3 regions of the Paenarthrobacter sp. NEAU-H11 genome follow, and region 1 is predicted to be linked to each of the others. Evidence: riboswitches for the same ligand, from Rfam matches in the RefSeq annotation. Region 1 holds a riboswitch; each other region holds the start of a gene.
The links. Region 1 has a riboswitch for cyclic di-AMP ahead of ACQ3DC_RS09360 (C40 family peptidase). Riboswitches for the same ligand answer to the same signal wherever they lie in the genome.

Region 1 (6,522 bases):
CATATGTCCATCATCGCAACTGCCTTGGGGCGATGCCAGCGTGGCTGCAGCACGTTGGCAGGCCTCAGCCAAGGAGTGCGCTCCAGTCTACGGGGCCGGCCGGCGCCGGTTTGGCGGCCGGCTTGCCCGTCCGTCCGGCAGTGCGCGCCTTCGTCTTGGCGGCGGGCTCGGGCGGCGCCGGGATGGGCGGCCCCCACGGAAGGGCAAAGGCGGGCACCAGCTCTCCCAGCTGCACCCCGTGGGGAGGCACAACCAGAACGCCGTCCGCTGAAGCCAGCCCGCGCATCATGCCCGGGCCGGTGTGCTGGGCCGGAGAGGCCATGCCGTAAAGCAGGCGGAACGGGACCAGGCGTGTGCGCCCGGGTTCGGGGTCGAGGGTGGTTCCGCAGGGAACCTCCTGCACGGCCGGCAGCGTGCGGTGTCCCAGCGCCGCCAGCAGCGGGGCCCCCACCGTGGAAAGTGCCATCATGGCTGCAAGGGGGTTACCCGGCAGTCCAAGCACGAACCGCCCGTCCGGAAGTTCGGCCAGGACGGCTGGGTGTCCGGGACGCATGGCCACGCCGTCAATGATCAGCCGCCCGCCCAGCTCCCGCACGGCCCGGCGAAGGTGGTCGGTGCCGGACTTTCCGGTTCCGCCTGTGGTGATGACGACGTCGGCCGGCAGGTCCGGCGCGCCCGGCACCCCGGGGACCACGTCCTCCAGTGCCGCCAGCCATTCAGCGTACGAATCGCCGATCCGTTGCTGTCCGCCCGGCAGCCCGCCCAGCATGCCCACCACGGCCGGTAGCTGCGGGCCGAAGGTGTCACGCACCTGCCCCGGAACCGGCAGGCCGCTCCCAACCACTTCAGAACCGGTCAGCAGCAGCCGGACCAGGGGCTTTCCCTGGACCACAAGTTCGTCATAACCGGCCAGGGCTGCGAGGGCCAGGTGCGCAGGGTTCAGCACCACGCCGGCCTTGACCAGGATGTCCCCTTCCGAGGCCTCCTCCCCTGCTTTCCTGACATGCTGGCCTGCACGGGGCTCGCCAGGGCGGGCAGTGCCGCCGGTCACCAGGACGGGCAGCCCGTCTTCGTCTTTGTCCAGGCGGGCGCTTTCGCTGCGCAGCACCGCCTTCGCCCCGGGCGGTATGAGTCCCCCCGTGGCAATGGGACTGGCCTGGTGCGGAGCCAGCGGCAAACCTGCATCCACCAGGATCCACGGCCCCGTGCCATTAACGGCCCAGCCGTCCATCGCCGATGACGCATAGTGGGGCATCACCTGCAGGGCCACAATGTCCTGGTCCAGCCTGCGTCCGAGGGCCAGCTCCAGGGGAACAGGGCCGGCGGGGATTGGAGTGCCGGCGTCGAAAGCTGCCCGCCGGGCTTCTTCCCACGTATGGTCGAGGTGCCTCGGCTGCCCGCCCCCGGGAGCATCCGCTGCTTGCTGGGACTCCTTCGTCATTCGCCGGGAGCCCCGGCGGCTTCAGCATCGTAGTCGGCAGCCAGGGAACGGGCCACGGCCAGGGCGGACTCCATGGAAGCAGCATTGGGTGCCCGGCCCGAGCCGGACGCCAGGCCGGCGGCATACCCGGCAATAAACGTCGTCAGGGGCGCGGCCGGACGGACCACCGAGTGGGCGGCCACACCGGCCAAGGCAAGGATGGCGTTGACGTCCACCTGGACGTCCTCCAGTTCATAGGCCTGGAGGAGGGACCTGCACCACTCCTCCAGCGTTTCATCCTGGCTTTTCACGAACGTGCCTCCCTATTTAACTGCGGCTGCGCCGGTCCTGGCCTTTGTCCTGGTTGCCGGCGGCAATCCCTAGTGCGGCGGCATCATCCCAGGTGTCCACGTCTGCCGTGGAACCTGCAGGGACGGTGACAGGCTGCACCTCCAGACTAGCAAGGAGGGAGCGCACGGAGCCGTTAATAAGGGCGCCACGGGACGAGAGCTGTGCCGCCGAGGTTTTTAACGCAGCCGTGCGGTAAAAACCGGCCAGAGGCTGGAGCCGGCCGTCTTCCGCGCGTGCCATGGCGCCGTCTGCGTTCGTCGAAACCATGGCCGCCACCAGTGCCTCCACTGCGTCCCGGACCAGCGGCATGTCACACGCCAGCACCAAAGTGAACTCCGCCTCGTGTCCGTCCCGGGCCAAGGCGTCAAGTCCGGCGGAGATGGCAGCTGCCGGCCCCGCGAACTCCGGCTCTTCCCGGCAGAAAAGCACCCCGGGGACAGAATGTCCGGCGTCCGGGCCCACCACCGCCGTCCGCGCAGCATCCGCTGCAGCGGCCAGGGCGCGCTGGAGGAGGGTGTCATGATGGAAAACCAAGCCCTGTTTCGGCACCCCGCCCAACCGGGAAGACCGGCCGCCGGCCAGGATCACTGCATTGAAGTCCAGCCGCTTCTGTTCCATGCCCCCAGCCTAGCCATCGGCGGCGCTGCGGGCGTGCCGAAGGTTCCGGTCAGGCGGCCCGCTCCGGCAGAAGGAACGGATCCCAGGCTGGAGTGGGCTTCTCAAGTTCCTTGATCTGCCAGATGGTTCCATGCGGTGGCTCCGGGACGAAACGCAGTTTCCAGCCCATTTCCGCCGGCGTATGGTCGCCCTTGACGTTGTTGCAGCGCAGGCAGGCCGCCACCAGGTTCTCCCAGGAGTCCTCGCCGCCCCGGGACTTGGGGTGGACGTGGTCGATGGTGTGGGCCGCTTTACCGCAGTACGCGCATCTGTGGCCGTCGCGCCTGAGCACTCCGCGGCGGCTGACAGCAGTGGCCTGGTTGTACCTCGGCCGGATGTAACGGTTCAGGAGAATCACCGAGGGACGGCCCAGGATTTCCTGCGGTCCCACCACGGGATCATCGCCTTCGGCAACCACGCTGGCCTTGCCCGTGAGCACAAGCACCAGCGCCCGGCGGAAAGTGATCACCGCCAGGGGCTCATACCCAGCATTCAGAACGAGAGTGCGCATGCACGTACCTCTTCACGGCCGCACCCGTCCAGGGGCACGAGGGCCGGCTGCCCTCGGCATGTCCGGGCTATGGATCGACACCACAAGAGTAAACATAGAAGCGCGCGATCGGCTAATCGCCCTTTCCCTGAACGGTCGTGTCGATCCAGTCAGGCGGCGCATACTGAACGGCTGGAGCAGCCGGCAGTTAACCCGCAGTTAAAAGGAAAGAACCCTTGCCGTGAGGGCAAGGGTTCTTTTGAGTCCTGGCTGGACCGCCGGAACTGGCGGGTCAGTTCACTCGGATGAACACGGGGCCGGAGCCGACGTTGGCGCTGAAGACCACCGTCTGGTTTCCGTTGTAGCCACCGTGGACGGCCTGGCCGTTGCCTGCGTAGACAGCGATGTGTGCCATGCCGGCACCGCCGTCAGCGTAGTAGATCAGGTCGCCGGGCTGCGCCTCGGCAGCGCTGACGGTGCGACCCAGGGAGAGGTAGCCTGCAGGCCAGTCGTGGAAGTTGATCCCCACTGCTGCCAGGGAGTTCGTGACCAGCATGGTGCAGTCCTGCATAACACCCAGCTGGGCGTATGCAGCCGACAGGATGGCTGCACCCTTGCCGCTGGCGGAAGCAGTGGGAGCGGCGGCAGGGGCCGAGGCCGTGGAAACCTTGGCGGTGACCTTGGGAGCAGCAGGCTGGGCGACGGGGGCCGGCTCGGCCTCCTGGACCTCGACAGGTGCGGGTTCTTCGATAACCGGGGCCGGCGTGGTGGTGACGGCGGGCTTTTCGAAGGTGATGTTGATCGTGGAGGCCGCGGAGATGGGGGCTTCGACGGCGGATTCAACTTCCAGGGTGGAAGCCGGAGCGGAGTCGCGCTGGACGTTGGAGTCGGCAGCGTTCGCCGCGATGCCGCTGGTCAGTACCAGGCCGGAAGCGGCGGCGATGACAGCGGCCTGGCGGCCTACGCCGCCGGCGTTCTCGCCGACAGCCTTGGCGATGATGGCGATTGAGCTGGTTTTGGTGACCTCGGCGCGATGCCGTGCGGTAGCACGAGTAGTCATCAGTTCTCTCTTTCGTTTTCCTCAGGCCGTTGTGGGCACCAAGGGATGTGGACGCGCCGGCATCTTGGGGGTACGCCGGCACGCCCCGAACGGGGATGTGGTGTTAGCGGAAAGCGTGGTGGAGCAAAGAAATAGTTCTTGGACCCGAGGGTCCAAGAACTATTTGCTGATGGTGAAGAACGAAGAGGTGCCGGTGGCGGCTACGGCGTGGAGCAGCGTGCCCTGGGAGGGGTTGAGCGCGCTGACCATCATGCCGTTGCCGACGTAGATGCCGACGTGCGCTCCGCCGTTCTGCATGACCAGGTCGCCGGGCTGCGGGGTGGAGGTGGGGGTCATGGCAGTCCAGGCGTTGACGCGGGGGATGCTGATGCCGGCCTGGGCGTAAACCCACTGGGTGAAGCCGGAGCAGTCCCATCCGGTGACCGGGCTGGTGCCGCCCCAGACGTAGGGGCTGCCAATGCCCGTGTAGGCGATGGCAGCAATGCCTGAGGTGGAAGCGGAAGAGACAGTCTTGGCCAGCTTGTCCGCTGCAGACTCCGAACTCGACGCTGCGCCCGTTTCCGTGGCGGTGGACTGTGGGCGCACCCGCTCCGGCTTCGGGGCGGCAGTGGTCTTGACCACGGGCCGCTCGAACGACACGGTGGCCGTGGGGGCTGCGGTGACTGCCAGGGCAGCCTGCGCGGAGCCGGACTCGGTGGAAGCGGAAACACCAGCGGTGGTGTCCGCTGCGTTGGCGGGCAGGCCCATGCTGAGGATAAGACCGGAAGCTGCGGCGATAACGGCAGCCTGGCGACCTACTGTCCCGGCATTGGCACTAACAGCCTTGGACATAGTGTCCAAGGGGTTGGTACGAACCGTTTGCGCACGGTGGCGCGCAGAATTATTGCGTGAAGACACGAAGGTAGCCTCTCCCAATGCCTGCGAGGTGAGCTGTCGGATTCGGATGGGAGTCACCCGGCCGCGCTGCTTCCAAGGAAGTTTTGCGACTTAACCCCAAGGTCTTAGCCAAAGCCAAGACCAAAATTGGTTCCCCCGCCCCTGCCAGACGATGAAATGCGAACGGACCTTGAGCGGTGGCAGAGTTAGGCAATCCGCACAAGAGCGTCAACTTCGGAAAAGTTGACGCGAGTTAGACGGTACAGCAGTTTTGAGTGAATGTCACATTCAGGTCACGGCAAGTCACGATCATCTGATAGTTCACCGTCACTTGACTACAGCCAGCCAGTCGGATCGACCACTTCGCCGTTGACCTGCACCTCGAAGTGGAGGTGGCAGCCCGTGGAGGCGCCCGTGGTCCCGCTAAGGGCAATTACGTCCCCGCGCGAGACGGTCTGCCCCTCCCTCACGCTGAAGGAGGAGAGGTGGTTGTACGTGGTTTCCAGGCCGTTGCCGTGGTCCACCACAACGCGGTTTCCGCCGCCGAACTGGTGCCAGCCCACGAAGGTCACGGTACCGGTGGCGGCAGCGAAGACCGACGTACCGCACTGGGCCACATAGTCCTGGCCGCGGTGGAAGTCGCCTGAGCCACCGGTGATCGGGCTGACGCGGTAGCCGAAGGGGGACGCTGTGGTCAGCGTGGCCAGTGGAGCGCCGAGGCTTCCTGCCGAGGCAGCACGTGACACCGAGCCGGCGGACTGGGCACTGAGAAGCTGCTTGAGCTTGCCGTCCGGATCCGCCTGGGTGACCACGGCGGAACGGCTGAAATCGATCTGGGCACCGGCCTCGGCTGAGATCTGCGGCTGCGGCGTGACGGCTGAGGCTGCCATCGGAGTAACACCGGGAGCGTCGGTGGCCATCACGGGGCTGGTGGCCGGCACCGTCACGGTCAGCACCAGGCCTGTGGCTGCGAGTGCGATTCCGGCCTTCTGGCCGATTCCGCTCGCAGCAGCGAACTCGGTGACTTGGCGGAAGGGACCACGACGGCGGCGCGCATCACGGTGGGGATCGCGGGGGCGTTCCGTGGTGATGACTTCAACAACCCGCGGCGTCGAAGCGGGCACCGCTGCGCGGCGGCGTCCCCTGGGGGTCTGCATGGACAAGAAGGGTTCCTCTCTGGAAAGCCTGCGAAGTTAGCTGTCGGATTCGGGTCAGAGAGTTCAAAGACCCGGTCCGCCGTAAGCAAGCTTCGGCACAGAGGTATCCACGGAGGATCCTTCACTGGAAGAGGCTTGCTGCTGACGGACTTCACCCCAAGGCAGTCCCCCGGCTGCCGTTTGTGGTTCCCCCGCCTCTGCCAGTAATGACTCGTGCACCTGATCCGCTGGCAGAGCTCGGCTCCAGATCAGGTAACGCTTTAGTATCAACGCTTGGGTTTAACTATAGGGGCAAAAGTCCCAAAGTAACAATTCCGTTATCTTTGCGTAACCGGCACCCGTTGGGGTAGCCGGGAGGCCTCCAGCGGTCCCTAGCGTACGGCCACGAAGACGTGCGCCGCGACTTCCGGCGGCAGCTCCAGGGCCCCTTCGATGCCCGGGACGCGGACCGAAATGTACTCCCCCACCCGCTCCAGCGAGACCGAGGCACCGGGCCGGATTCCGCCTTCAT
Region 2 (6,522 bases), on a different contig from region 1:
CTCCCAGGTCCCCACCCGGACCAGGAACCACAATGGCTACCTGCTCCGGTGGGACGGGGAAGGTTTCCTCTTTGACCCGGGCGAGGGAACGCAGCGCCAAATGATCCACGCGGGGATCCCGACGAGCCAGATAACCCGCATTTGCCTCACCCACGTCCACGGAGACCATTGTTTTGGCCTGCCGGGGGTGTTGTCGCGGATGGCCCTGGACGGGGTGGCGCACCCTATCCATCTTCACTACCCGTTATCCGGGGAAGACGTGGTGCGCGCCCTCGTGTCTGTCAGTTCACCGGGAATCGACCTCAGGCTTCGCCCCCACGGCGGAAGCGGGACGGTGGCCGAAGGCCTTGACGTCCGGCCGCTGAAGCACCGCATTGAGACCTACGGCTACCGGCTGGTGGAACCGGACGGCCGCACGCTGCTGCCTGAACGCCTTGCCGCGGCAGGAATATCGGGCCCCGCGATCGGGCGCCTGCAGCATGAAGGCAGCCTTGCGGGCGTCCGCCTCGATGATGTCAGCATTCCGCGGCCCGGCCAGCGCTTCGCTTTCGTAATGGACACGGCGCCCTGCGAGGGCGCCGAGGAGCTGGCCGACGGCGTCGACCTCCTCGTTGCGGAGTCCACCTTCAGCGATGACGACGGCGGGCTGGCGCGCCAGTACCGTCACCTCACCGCCGGGCAGGCAGGGGAACTGGCAGCGGGGGCAGCCGCCCGAACCCTCGTGCTGACGCACTTCTCCTCACGGTACGGCGAGGACGCCGCGCCGCTCGCGGTCCAGGCCAGGGCCCGTGCGGCGGATACTGACGTCATCGCCGCGCAGGACCTGCAACGCGTCCCCATGCCCCGGCGGCGCCGCTGGCCGGGGCATGGCGTCACGGCACCGGAACGGTCCACTGCACCTGAACGGACCGCTCTGCCAGGCCATGCCATTCCTCGAGCCGGGGAGGTCACCGATGAGCTCATCAACGGCCGGACAAGCGACGGCGATAGGGTTAACCCATGACTGCTGCAGCAGAATCAACTGTCGTCTTCGAGGGCCGCTTTGCCCGTGAACTGGCGGAGCTGGCCGTTCCGTGGCAGGCGGAGGAAGCGCCGGAGCCTGAACTCTTGGTCCTTAACGACGCGCTGGCGACCGAGCTGGGGCTGGCACCCGACTACCTGCGGACGCCGGAAGGCGTGCGCCTCCTGCTGGGCAACTACCTCCCCCCGGGTGCGACCCCCGTAGCCCAGGCGTACGCCGGGCACCAGTTCGGTGGCTACTCACCGCTGCTCGGCGACGGCCGCGCGCTGCTGCTGGGCGAAATAGTTGCCGACGGCGGGCGCTTGCGGGATGTGCACCTGAAGGGTTCCGGCCGTACACCTTTCGCCCGCGCGGGCGACGGCCGGGCCGTCATCGGCCCGATGCTGCGGGAGTACCTTGTGAGCGAGGCCATGCACGCCCTGAACATTCCCACCACGCGGGCCCTGGCCGTCGTAGCCACCGGGCGGCCGGTGCGCCGGGACACGATGCTGCCGGGCGCCGTCCTGGCCCGTGTGGCCAGCAGCCACCTCCGCGTGGGCAGCTTCCAATACGCCCGGGCCACGGAGAACATGGACCTGCTGCGCCGGCTGGCGGACCACGCCATCAGCAGGCACTATCCGGCTGCAGCCCGGTCCGAACAGCCCTACCTGGCGCTGTTTGAAGCAGTGGTCGCCGCCCAGGCGGAGCTCGTGGCCAAGTGGATGCTGGTGGGCTTCGTGCACGGGGTCATGAACACGGACAACATGACCATCTCCGGGGAAACCATCGACTACGGGCCCTGCGCATTCATGGACGCGTTTGATCCCGCCGCCGTGTATAGCTCCATCGATGTAGGCGGCCGCTATGCCTACGCGAACCAGCCCGTGGTAGCCGAGTGGAACCTGGCCCGGCTCGCTGAGGCCATGCTGCCGCTCTTCAACGAAGACCAGGAACAGGCTGTCGGCCCCGCGGTGGAGGCCCTAGGCACGTTCCGCGGCCGGTACAGTGATGCCTGGTTCGAGGGCATGAAGGCCAAGCTCGGCGTGCCTGCCGGCCCTGCGGCAGGCCCGGAACGTGACGAAGCCTCGGACCTTGTGGATGGCGTGATCGGCCTGCTGAAGGACGGACCCGTTGACTACACGCAATTCTTCCGGAACCTTGGACAGGCCGCCCGGGGCAACTCCAGGCCTGCCCGCGGCATGGTGCTGGACCTGGGGACTTTCGATGCCTGGGCCGGACGCTGGGCCGCGCTGAAGCCCGACGCCGAACTCATGGACAGCGTGAACCCCGCGTACATCCCCAGGAACCACCTGGTGGAGGAAGCACTGGCCGCTGCCACCGAGGGCGATCTTGACCCGTTTAACCGCCTCCTTGAGGTTGTCCGGTCCCCGTTCCAGGAGCGTCCGGGGCTGGAACGCTACACGGAAGGACCGCCGGAGGACTTCGGCAAATACCGGACCTTCTGCGGCACCTAGCCCTTTGCGGGACCAGGGAAAGCGTGGAAGACCCGCGGCGCAATGAGGCAGGGAACGTGAGACGGAACAGGGGCGGCAGCCGGTAAATCCGGCTGCCGCCCCTGTCTGCTGGATGGGCCTGCCCCGCTGCGAGCGGACTGCCCCGTCGCCGTTGGTTACGCTACGCGGACGAAGGAAGCGCCGCTCAGCCAGCTGATGGAGTGGACTTCGGTGCTGTAACCGTTCACGCCGCCGCTGACAACCTGGCCGTCGCCGGCGTAAACGCCCACGTGGCCGGCCGTGATCACGAGGTCACCGGGAGCGGGGGAACCCACAACAGTGCCGTACTGGAAGAACTGGGTGGGAGCCAGGTCGCCGACGCTCAGGCCAACGGAACGCAGGGCGTTCTCCACCATCGCGGTGCAGTCCTGGCCGACGCCCACCTGGCTGTAAGCCGAGGCGAGAATTGCTGCTCCGGTGCCCGTGCCGGTGCTGGCAGAGGCATAGGACAGGTTCATCCCCGTGTTCGCCGGTGCCGTGGCAGCGGCGGTCTGGACGGGTGCCGGGGCGGGTGCGGCGGCCGGAGCTGCCGGGGCGTAGCCTGCACCCGGGATCTGGATCTGGTCGCCGGGGTAGATAACCGCGGAGATTGAAAGCCCGTTGGCTGCCAGGACATCGCTCAGGGCAACGCCGTAGGCGGACGAGATGGCGCCCAGCGTGTCGCCGGATACAACCGTATGGACGGTTCCGGCCGCGGCGGCGGGGGCTGCAACTGCTGCTGCCGGGGCGGCGGAGGCCTGGATGTTAGTGGTCTCAGTGGTGTCCGGACCTGTCACACCGGCGTGCGCCGGGGCTCCGACGCCGAAGGCAATGCCGGATGCGGCTGCGACGGCGAGCGCCGGACGGCCCAGGGTCCTGGCTTGGGACTTGGCCGAAACAGCCAGTCCTTCCAGGATGATGGAGCGGGCCGGAGTTGCGCGGTGACGGGCGGTGGTGGAAATTTTTGACACAGTTGATCGCCTCTCCCATGCCTGCGGGGTGAGCTGTCGGGTTCGGGCTGGAGATACCCGGCCGGGAGCAACTCCGAAAGGAACGGAGGTGCCAGCGACTTAACCCCAAGGCCTCTTGAGAGGCCGTGGAAACTTGGTTCCCCCGTCCCTGCCAGCTGGATAGCGATGGTTCCCGGTTCAGCGGCAGGGCTCGGCAAGCTGAGGGGAATGTCCCGTCTGGGAGGGACACCTTAAGACCATAACCCGCCCCGGCGCCGATTGTCACGTTTGGGTAACATGCGAGGTTCTCCTCTCGGTTTATGCAAACGAATCGACTCTGGGTCGCGGGCACTGCGCGCACGCTCAGGCTTTCACCGTGGAAAGTCGATGGCTTGTCTCTGCTGTATAACGATGCAGGCCCCTCATCCTTGAAGTGAAGGTTGAAGCCGGTAAGCTTCCGAACTATGTCCCGTTCCGTTCTAAATGCCCGGCACCGCCTGCCCGGAATACTGCTGGCCGCCGCCCTCGCCGGCAGCGTTTGGCTGACTCCGGCCGGCGCGGCCGAGGGCGTTCCGCCTGGTGGCTACCCCTCGTGGGAGGACGTGGAGCGGGCCAAGCTGACCGAGGCCGGCACGGAAAAAGAGATCGGTATGATCGCAGGCCTGTTGGACGGGCTGCAGGCGCAGTCGGAGGCCTTGGGCAACGCGGCGGTGGCGTCAGCCGCTGAGTCTGCAGCGGCTGATGCCGCGTTGGCAGCATCCACTGCCCGAGTGGAGTCGCTGGCGGAACAGGCCGGGACCGCCAAAGCCGAACTCATCCGCCACAGGAAGGACATCGGAGCCCTGGCCGCCCAGTCCTACAAAACGGGCGGTACGAACATGGGGTTCTTCGTGGCCCTTGATGCGATCGGGAACAACAATGTCCACGGGCTCAACGTGGTGCATCTGGTGGGCGGCAAAACGGCGGGCCTTGTGGACAAGGCAGCCGCCGCGGGGAAAGTCACGGCTTCACTGGCCGATCAGGAGAAAGCCGCCCGGGCCGAGCGTGAACGGCTGTCCGGCGAGGCGGCGGAAAAGCTTGCGGCGGCCCGATCGGCCCAGGAAGCCATGGCACGCCAGCTTACGGAAGAACAGCAGCGCAACCGGGAGCTGACCGAGCAGTTGGCGTCCCTGAAGGGCACGACGGCGGCGGTTGAGGGTGAATTCCGGCGTGGACAGGCGGCTCTGGCCGCTTATGAAGCAGCGCAGGAGGCGAAAAGGGCCGCGGCCGGAGAAGAGGCACGACGACGGGCTGCCGCAGCCGCCGCGGCGGCAAAGGCGCAGCCATCTGCTGCTCCCGCCCCCGTGCGTCCGGCTCCTGCCGATCCGGCACCTGAAAATCCTCCGGCCGGCAACCCTGCGCCGGCGGATCCTGCTCCGCCTGTCCCCGCTCCGGCGCCTGCCGCGCCGCCCAGCCCGCCCGCCGTCGTAATTCCCTCTGCTCCTGCGGGTGCGGTCAACGATCCTGCCGGTGCCAAAAGCTACGCCTCGGGCAGGCTGGGGGCCTATGGCTGGGGATCGGACCAGTTCCTCTGCCTTGCCCGGCTTTGGACCAAGGAATCGAACTGGCTGACAACGGCCACCAACCCGTACTCCGGTGCCTACGGCATCCCGCAGGCGCTGCCGCCGGGCAAGTATTCCAGCGCCGGCAGCGATTGGCTGACCAATTACCGGACACAGATCGAGTGGGGCCTTGGCTATATCCGCGAGCGGTACGGTTCCCCCTGCTCGGCCTGGAACCACTCCGTGGCCAGGAATTGGTACTGACACCGCGCTAGGCTTTTCCCATGCCTGATTTCGAAAGATTCCGCGTCCTCCTCGAGGAGGAGCGGAAGCGGAAGGTGGCACTGCTCCCGGCGCTCCGCGCCGACATTGCCTCGGCAAACTCTGCGCGCCAGGATTCGAACGTCGACGACGAACACGATCCCGAGGGTTCCACCATTGCCTTCGAGCTGTCCCAGGCAGCTGCCCTGCTGCAGCAAAGCACCGCCGGCCTTGACCAGGTGGAGGCCGCCCTGGCCCGGATCGCTGCCGGCACGTACGGCATCTGTGCGGTTTGTGGAGAACCTATCGCGGAGGGAAGGCTGGAGGCCAGGCCGTGGACACCGTTCTGCATCCGGCACGCAGCCGCGGGACGTGGCCGATGAACGGCGGGACCGACTGTGTGGCGGCCGCCGCGGCGTTCATCGACCGCACCCTGCAGAATGAAGGCGCCTGGTACCGGGCGGACGACGTCGAGTCCCGGCTGGGCGGGGTGCTGTCCTCCTACGGCTCTTCGGTGGGCGCCGTCCGGGGAACGGTCCGGGACGCCCTGCGGAAGTTCAAGGAGCTGGACCACGATGCCGTGCTCCAGCTGGCGTCCGGGCTGTGGGGCCAGCCGAAACCTGGCAGCAGGCCGGTTTTTGAGCGGCGCCTGGCCGCCGTGGTGCTCCTGCAGTCAAGGGCCGGCCTCCTGCTGCACTCCGACCTGACCCGGATCGAGGGCTTCCTTCGTTCCGCGGAAAGCCCCGAGTTGGTGGACCCCCTGCTGTCCGACGTAGTGTTGCCGCTATTGGCTGGACTGGCAGGATGCGACCGGCAGCGCGCAGGTGTGGTCCTTGCCAGGTGGAGCCAGGACCCGGACGGGCGGCTGCGCAGGGCTGCGGCCTGCATTGGGCAGCAGTCCGGCACTGAGGCCCCCCACAAAGGAGACAGCTATGAACGATCCCTATGACCTGAAACGCTTCGTGTCAGCCCAGGACAGCGGCGCAGGCGAGGGCGGGACCTTCGGGCAGGCCTTGGCTGAGCTTCAGCTCGGCAACAAGGCCGGCCACTGGATGTGGTTCATCTTTCCGCAGCTCGCCGGCCTTGGGCAAAGCCCTACCTCGCGGAAATACGCCATCACTTCGCTGGCCGAAGCCCGGGCGTACCTGGACCACGAGGTCCTGGGCCCGCGGCTCCTGGAGTGCGCCCTGGCGCTCACCAACCACGCCGGGCGCACTGCCGAGGAAATCCTGGGCGGCATCGATGCCAGGAAGCTGCACTCGTCCATGACCCTGTTC
Region 3 (6,522 bases), on a different contig from region 1:
CCGTGGCCGCGCTCCTGCCCAACAAGGACCAGTTGCTTGTGGTTGGAGCGCTGGGCTTGCTGCAGGACCTCGACTGGACGGCAGCCCTGGTGGGTTCGGACCGGGCAGACGCGGAATACACCGGCAAGGTTCGCGCTGCCGTTCAGGCGAACGGCCTGGGCGGACGGATCCGGCTCACCGGCGAGCTGACGGGCCCGGCGCTCGAAAACGCATGGCTGCGGGCAGACCTCAGCCTGCTGGTCTCCCGCGCTGAGGCCTTCGGCATGGTGGTCACCGAGTCGCTCGCCCGCGGTATCCCGGTGATCGTGCGCGAGGGGACGGGCGCCGTCGAGGCCTTGCGCCTGGGCGCACCGGGCACGGACGACGACGGCGGCCGGCTTCCCGGAGCGAAGGTTGCCTTCCCTGCCGATGACGACCCCGCCAACCCCGCCCTGCTGGCCCAGGTCCTGCGCAGCTGGCTGGAGGACACCGCAACCAGGGCTTCCTGGCGCGAAAGGGCGGTTCAGGCGAGGAGCACGCTGCCGGGTTGGGACCGGACAGCGGCCGTGGTGCTGGACGCCATCAGGAGTTAGAGCCGGTGCCCGGCGAAGAAATCACGCAGCAGCCCGGCACACTCCGCCTCGCGCACCCCGGGATAAACCTCAACCCAATGATTCAGGCGGCGCTCGCGGAGCACGTCGAACACGGATCCTGCCGCCCCCGCTTTTTCATCCCAAGCCCCGAAGACCACCCGCGGAATCCGGGCCAGGACAACGGCGCCGGCGCACATGGCGCAGGGCTCCAGGGTCACCACCAGCGTGCAGTCGGCGAGCCGCCAGCCGTCCCCGCTGCCGCCGTCGAGCACTGAAAGCTGGCGCAACCGTTCTGCCGCCTCCCGGATGGCAACCATCTCGGCGTGGGCGGTGGGATCACCAAGCTCCTCCCGCTGGTTCCGGCCGGAACCCAGCACGGCGCCGTCGGGCCCTATGACCACCGCACCAATCGGCACATCCTCCGTAGCAAGGGCGCGGCGGGCCTCGGCCAGGGCAAGGCCCATCCACGCGTCGTGTTTTTTATCTGCGGAGACCATGGCTCAATGATAGTTTCGTGGGATAACCCGAGCCCGTGACGCCCCAGACGCCGGGAGGCACAGTGAGCACCGTCCGAGACCGCATGGACAAGTGGATCAAGCCCTATGCCGCCTTGTGGCTGACCCTGATCATCGGCGGAACACTGGTGGTCACCTTGGCCCTGCTCGGTGCGGAGGTATACGCGAATGTAGTGGACGAGGAGGGGCTGGCCAGCCTGGATATTCCCGCGCTGGAATACTCCCAGTCGCTGCGGAATCCCGAGGTGGACGCCTTCGCCACCGGCTTTACCAACGTGGGCGGGGGGATCGGCATGCCCATTCTCGCCAGCATCCTCACCGCGTGGCTGACATTACTGAGCAGGACGTGGCGGCCCATCGTCCTGGTGGGCGGCGCTGCCCTCGTTTCCACAACTGCAACCACCCTCGGCAAGCGACTGGTCGGCAGGACCCGCCCGGACCATTCGGAGGCGGTGCCCCCCTATGAAACCACACCGTCCTTCCCCAGCGGACACACGCTGAACACAACAGTGGTGATAGGCGTCCTGGTCTATCTGATGTGCCTCCAGTTCCAAATCCTGTGGGCTAGGATCGCCGCGATAACGGCCGGAGCCATCTTCATCATCGCCATGGGCCTGAGCAGGGTTTTCCTGGGACACCATTGGTTGACCGATGTGATGGCCGGCTGGTTCCTTGGCCTTGCGTGGGTGTCCATGGTGATCCTCGCCCACCGGCTGTTCCACCTGATACGCCGCCGCGAGCACGCGGGCCCTGCGCCCACGTTTGAACACCCCGTCCTCCGCGAGGACCACACCGGGGAGCCGGAGGCCAGCGGCGAACGGCCGGGGAGGGGGCCGGCGGCCGGGTGATAGTTTTGACCAATGCGCACTCTCGTTGTGGACCACCCGCTGGTCGCCCATAAGCTCACTGTCCTCCGCGACAAAAACACTCCGTCCCCGGTCTTCCGGCAGCTGACGGAGGAGCTGGTGACGCTCCTCGCCTACGAGGCAACGCGCGAGGTCCGCACCGAGCCCGTCACCATCGAAACGCCCGTCAGCACCACCGTGGGCACGGCGTTCACCAAGCCCACCCCGCTGGTGGTGCCCATCCTGCGCGCGGGCCTTGGAATGCTCGAGGGCATGACCAAGCTCGTCCCCACAGCTGAAGTGGGCTTCCTCGGCATGGCCCGTGACGAGGAAACCCTGGACATCATCACGTACGCCGAGCGCCTGCCTGAGGACCTTACCGACCGGCAGATCTTCGTTCTGGACCCCATGCTGGCCACCGGCGGGACGCTGCGCGAAGCCATCAAGTTCCTGTTCAAGCGCGGCGCCTCTGATGTCACCTGCATCTGCCTGCTTGCCGCTCCGGAGGGACTGGCGAAGCTGGAGGAAGAACTCTCCGGCGCCAACGTCACCATCGTGCTGGCCTCCATCGACGAAAGGCTCAACGAGAAGTCCTACATCGTTCCCGGCCTCGGCGACGCAGGCGACCGGCTGTACGGCATCGCAGGCTAAGGACATCGCAGGCTAAAGCCAGGCCTTTCCTGTTCCCGGCCGCAGGGCTAGCCTGTGCGGATGGACTGGAAACTGGAACTGGTGTTTGTCCCTGTGTCCGACGTGGACCGGGCCAAGGATTTCTACGTCAACAAGGTGGGGTTCAATGCCGATTTCGATCAGCGGCCCACGGAATCCATCCGCTTTGTCCAGCTGACCCCTCCCGGCTCAGCCTGCTCCATCTGCATCGGGGAAGGGCTCACGGACGCGCCTCCGGGTACCGGCTCCAACCTCCAGCTCGTGGTCAGCGACATCCAGGCTGCCTACGAGCACCTGAAGGGCAACGGGGTGGACGTGAGCGAAGTGGACGTACAGGACTGGGGCCATTTTGTGTACTTCGCTGATCCGGACGGGAACCGGTGGGCCGTCCAGTACATCCCCGGCCGGGACGCGGGGGAGCAGCAGAAGTAGGTTACTGCATCCCGCCTAGTACCAGTTGTTCGACAAGTGGAAGTTCAGTGCACCACACGGCGACTGGTAGCGCTCCTGGATGTAGTTCAGGCCCCAGTTAATCTGCGTGCGGTAGTTGGTGAGGTAGTCGGCTCCGGCGCTGGCCATCTTCTCAGCCGGCAGGGACTGGACGATGCCGTAGGCGCCGCTGCTCGGGTTGGTGGCCGTGGTGGTCCAGTCCGATTCCTTGGTCCAGAGGGTCTGCAGGCACTGCATCTGGTCCGGAGCCCAGCCATAGGAAGCCAGCTGGCCTGCGGCGTACGCCTGGGCGCCTGCGGGATCATTAACCGCGACGACGGGTGCGGGCTCGGGTGCCGGGGCCGGAGCGGGTTCCGGCGCCGGAGCCGGTGCGGGCTCGGCAACGGGAGCAGGTTCGGCTGCCTGCGGGACAACGTTGATCTGCTCGGCTGCGGGCTCAGGCGCAGGGTTGGCCCGGATTTCGCTCTGCTCCATGCTCAGCTTGGAATGGGACTCCGAAGCCTGCGCCCCGGTGGCTGCCACGCGGGCACCCGTGTCGGTGGCCTGGCCCGCAGCGCCAACTCCAACAAGGAGGGCGCAGGATGCTGCCAGCAGTCCGGCGCGCCGGCCGACGGAGGGGAATTTGCCTGCTGCACGCGTGGAGCGTGCATCCGTGCCTGAATTCGGGCGTGGTTTTACAAGGAACTTGGACATAATAGATCGCCTCTCACACCTGCGGAGTTAGCTGTCGGGTTCGGATGAGGGCATCCGGCCGCACGGAAAAAACACGTGCAGGCTTAACCCCAAGGGCAGTCAGTGCCCGGGACGGTGGGTCCCCCGCCTCTGCCGTTGTTCAAGAGGAATCCGGGAAGTGGCAGAGCTTGGCGTCAACCCGGGATATGCGGCCCGAACGGGGACCGCACCCATTCGACGGTACAGGAGTTCAGCGCATAAGTCACATTTTGGTAACGGAGGTCACGATGACGGCGCGCCGCCTTGTGCCATTCCCCGCATGAGGGGTAGCCGCAGGGCGAACTGCGTGCGGCCGGGTTGCGACGTCACCGTTACCCGTCCGCCGTGGGCCTCAACAATGGACTCGACGATGGACAAGCCCAAACCGCTGGTTCCTTCAGCGGCGGACGCGCCGGGCGCGCTGGTCCCCGCACGTGCCGCGTCTGCGCGGGCAAACCGGGCGAAGACCTGGTCCACGAACTCCGGCGGTATGCCGCCGCCGTCGTCCGTTACGGTCACCACTGCGGCGCCCTCCGGCGTTTTCTCCACCCCCGTTACCACCGTGGTTCCCGGAGGGGTGTGCTTGCGGGCGTTGGAGAGCAGGTTCATCAGCACCTGCCGCAGCTGGGACGGATCCCCGTTCACCACCACCGGCTCGTCGGGGAGCTCCAGCCGCCAGGTGTGCCCTGGCGCCATGACCTTCTCATCGCTGACGCCTTCCACCACCAGCTGGGTCAGGTCCACCTCGGCAAGCTTCAGCGGCTGGCCCTCGTCGAGCCGCGCGAGCAGTAGGAGATCCTCCACCAAAGCGGTCATCCGTTCCGACTGGCTTTGCACCCGTGCCAGCGACTTCTCCCCGTCCGGAGTGAAGTTTTCCGTCATTCTCATCAGTTCGGTGTAGCCGCGGATGGCGGTCAGCGGCGTGCGCAGCTCATGGGAGGCGTCAGCCACGAACTGCCGGACCTTGGTCTCGCTCTTCTGCCGCGCCTGCAGCGCATTCGCAACGTTGTCCAGCATGAGGTTCAGCGCGTGCCCCACGCTGCCCACCTCAGTTCCAGGGTTGGAGTTCGACGGCGGGACGCGAACGGCAAGTGCCACCTCGCCGGCGTCCAGGGGCAGCTGCGAAACCCGGGTGGCCACCTCGGAGAGCTGTTCAAGGGGCTTCATGGTGCGGCGGATCAGGACCGTGCCCACCAGCCCGATCAGGAGCAACCCGCCCAGCGAGACGAACACGAAGGTCCACACCAGGGACGTCAGCGTGCTCTCCTTGGCGGCCAGGGGGAGCCCTGTGACCAGGACGTCACCGAAACTGGTCTTGACCGCAATCAGCCGGTAGTCACCGTTTGAGAGCGTGCGGTCAACGGGCCGGGCATCGGTGGCCAGTGCGAGCAGGACCTGCTTGTCCTCGGAGGACAGCGCAGAGCGCGTAGTGTCCGGGGCCAGGAAGCCGGCGCTGTTGACCTGGCCGTTGAGGATGCGGGCGTTCAGTGTTCCCACGCTTTGTCCGCGGGAATCCAGGGGGTCCCTGCCGTTGAAGCCGCCGGAGGGAGGCCGGCCGGGATCGTTGGAGCGGGCTGCGGCCTGGCTCAGCTGCTCGTCCAGCTGGCGGGTGAGGAAGGAGTCCATCGAGGCGTAGCTGGCTACGCCCACCGCACCGCAGATGGCGATCAACAGCGCCATGGCCAGCAGGATAAGGCGTGTGCGCAAGTGCCAGGTGGCGGGTTTGAGCCAGCGCCGGGGCTGCGGCTCCGCGGTGTGCACGGAGGTCATGGCGCGCCTACTCCGCCGGCTTGATGACGTACCCGGCGCCCCGCACGGTGTGGATCATGGGCGGGTGCACGGCGTCCACTTTCTTGCGCAGGTAGGAGATGTAGAGTTCCACGATGTTTGCCTGCCCGCCGAAGTCGTAGTTCCACACCCGGTCCAGGATCTGGGCCTTGCTGATGACGCGCTTTGGGTTCTCCATGAGGTAGCGCAGCAGCTCGAACTGGGTGGCCGTCAGCTGGAGCTCCTCGCCCGCGCGGGTCACCTCCCGGGTGTCGACGTTGAGCACAAGGTCTCCCACTACCAGTTCCGCAGTGTCCATGGCGGCAACTCCGGAGCGCTGGACCAGCCGGTGCAGCCGCAGCAGGACTTCCTCCATGCTGAAGGGTTTGGTCACATAGTCGTCGCCGCCGGCAGCGAGGCCCACGATCCTGTCCTGGACCGCGTCTTTGGCGGTCAGGAAAAGCGCGGGAACCTCGGGTGCGAAAGCGCGGATCCTGTTCAGGACCTCGACGCCGTCGAACCCTGGAATCATGACATCCAGGACCAGGACGTCGGGGCGGAAGTCCTTGGCCAGCTTCACCGCTTCCGGGCCGTCGGCAGCTACTGCCACGGACCAGCCCGCCATGCGCAGCCCCATGCTCATGAGTTCAGAGAGGCTGGGTTCGTCATCCACGACGAGGGCCCTGATGGGGGAGCCGTCCGGATGGGTGAGTTTGGGGAGGTTGTTTGTCATGGAGTGCGACGTGGCCATGGGACAACTTTCCGATTATTGGTTTAAGCCCGGCTATGGCATTCCTGTGACCAAGCTGTGAATCCCAGCCTAGCGAGCTGGATGCCGGAAATGCGGTGCTCCTGCGTGGCCGCTGCTGCGGGATTGCCGTCGCGCGGCAGTTTTCCGGGAAAATTTCTTGTCCGAAAACGCGGGCGGCTGGACACGCCAACAAGGCGGTGAGTGGGATTTCCCTATCAGTCCCAGTCTTGAATATTTTCGAC

Region 2: linked by a shared signal. The riboswitch ahead of ACQ3DC_RS11660 (LysM peptidoglycan-binding domain-containing protein) and the one ahead of ACQ3DC_RS09360 (C40 family peptidase) in region 1 are both predicted to bind cyclic di-AMP.
Region 3: linked by a shared signal. The riboswitch ahead of ACQ3DC_RS18010 (hypothetical protein) and the one ahead of ACQ3DC_RS09360 (C40 family peptidase) in region 1 are both predicted to bind cyclic di-AMP.

What each region holds. Positions count from the first base shown of each region.
Region 1 covers NZ_JBNZGA010000006.1:27,923-34,444, reverse strand. Annotated here, with positions in the region: gene ACQ3DC_RS09385 (molybdopterin molybdotransferase MoeA) at 65-1,441, opposite strand; gene ACQ3DC_RS09380 (DUF6457 domain-containing protein) at 1,438-1,731, opposite strand; gene mobA (molybdenum cofactor guanylyltransferase) at 1,748-2,389, opposite strand; gene ACQ3DC_RS09370 (HNH endonuclease) at 2,439-2,939, opposite strand; gene ACQ3DC_RS09365 (NlpC/P60 family protein) at 3,211-3,978, opposite strand; gene ACQ3DC_RS09360 (C40 family peptidase) at 4,138-4,809, opposite strand; cyclic di-AMP (ydaO/yuaA leader) riboswitch at 4,880-5,061, opposite strand; gene ACQ3DC_RS09355 (M23 family metallopeptidase) at 5,190-6,011, opposite strand; cyclic di-AMP (ydaO/yuaA leader) riboswitch at 6,022-6,239, opposite strand; gene ACQ3DC_RS09350 (metal-dependent transcriptional regulator) at 6,383-6,522, opposite strand, start outside.
Region 2 covers NZ_JBNZGA010000008.1:39,322-45,843, reverse strand. Annotated here, with positions in the region: gene ACQ3DC_RS11670 (ribonuclease Z) at 1-1,003, shown strand, start outside; gene ACQ3DC_RS11665 (protein adenylyltransferase SelO) at 1,000-2,475, shown strand; gene ACQ3DC_RS11660 (LysM peptidoglycan-binding domain-containing protein) at 2,631-3,464, opposite strand; cyclic di-AMP (ydaO/yuaA leader) riboswitch at 3,468-3,639, opposite strand; gene ACQ3DC_RS11655 (lytic transglycosylase domain-containing protein) at 3,908-5,248, shown strand; gene ACQ3DC_RS11650 (TraR/DksA family transcriptional regulator) at 5,269-5,628, shown strand; gene ACQ3DC_RS11645 (DNA alkylation repair protein) at 5,625-6,194, shown strand; gene ACQ3DC_RS11640 (DUF1810 domain-containing protein) at 6,178-6,522, shown strand, end outside.
Region 3 covers NZ_JBNZGA010000017.1:80,177-86,698, reverse strand. Annotated here, with positions in the region: gene ACQ3DC_RS18035 (glycosyltransferase family 4 protein) at 1-572, shown strand, start outside; gene ACQ3DC_RS18030 (nucleoside deaminase) at 569-1,069, opposite strand; gene ACQ3DC_RS18025 (phosphatase PAP2 family protein) at 1,153-1,935, shown strand; gene upp (uracil phosphoribosyltransferase) at 1,948-2,583, shown strand; gene ACQ3DC_RS18015 (glyoxalase superfamily protein) at 2,644-3,033, shown strand; gene ACQ3DC_RS18010 (hypothetical protein) at 3,049-3,744, opposite strand; cyclic di-AMP (ydaO/yuaA leader) riboswitch at 3,750-3,910, opposite strand; gene ACQ3DC_RS18005 (HAMP domain-containing sensor histidine kinase) at 4,006-5,532, opposite strand; gene ACQ3DC_RS18000 (response regulator transcription factor) at 5,540-6,280, opposite strand.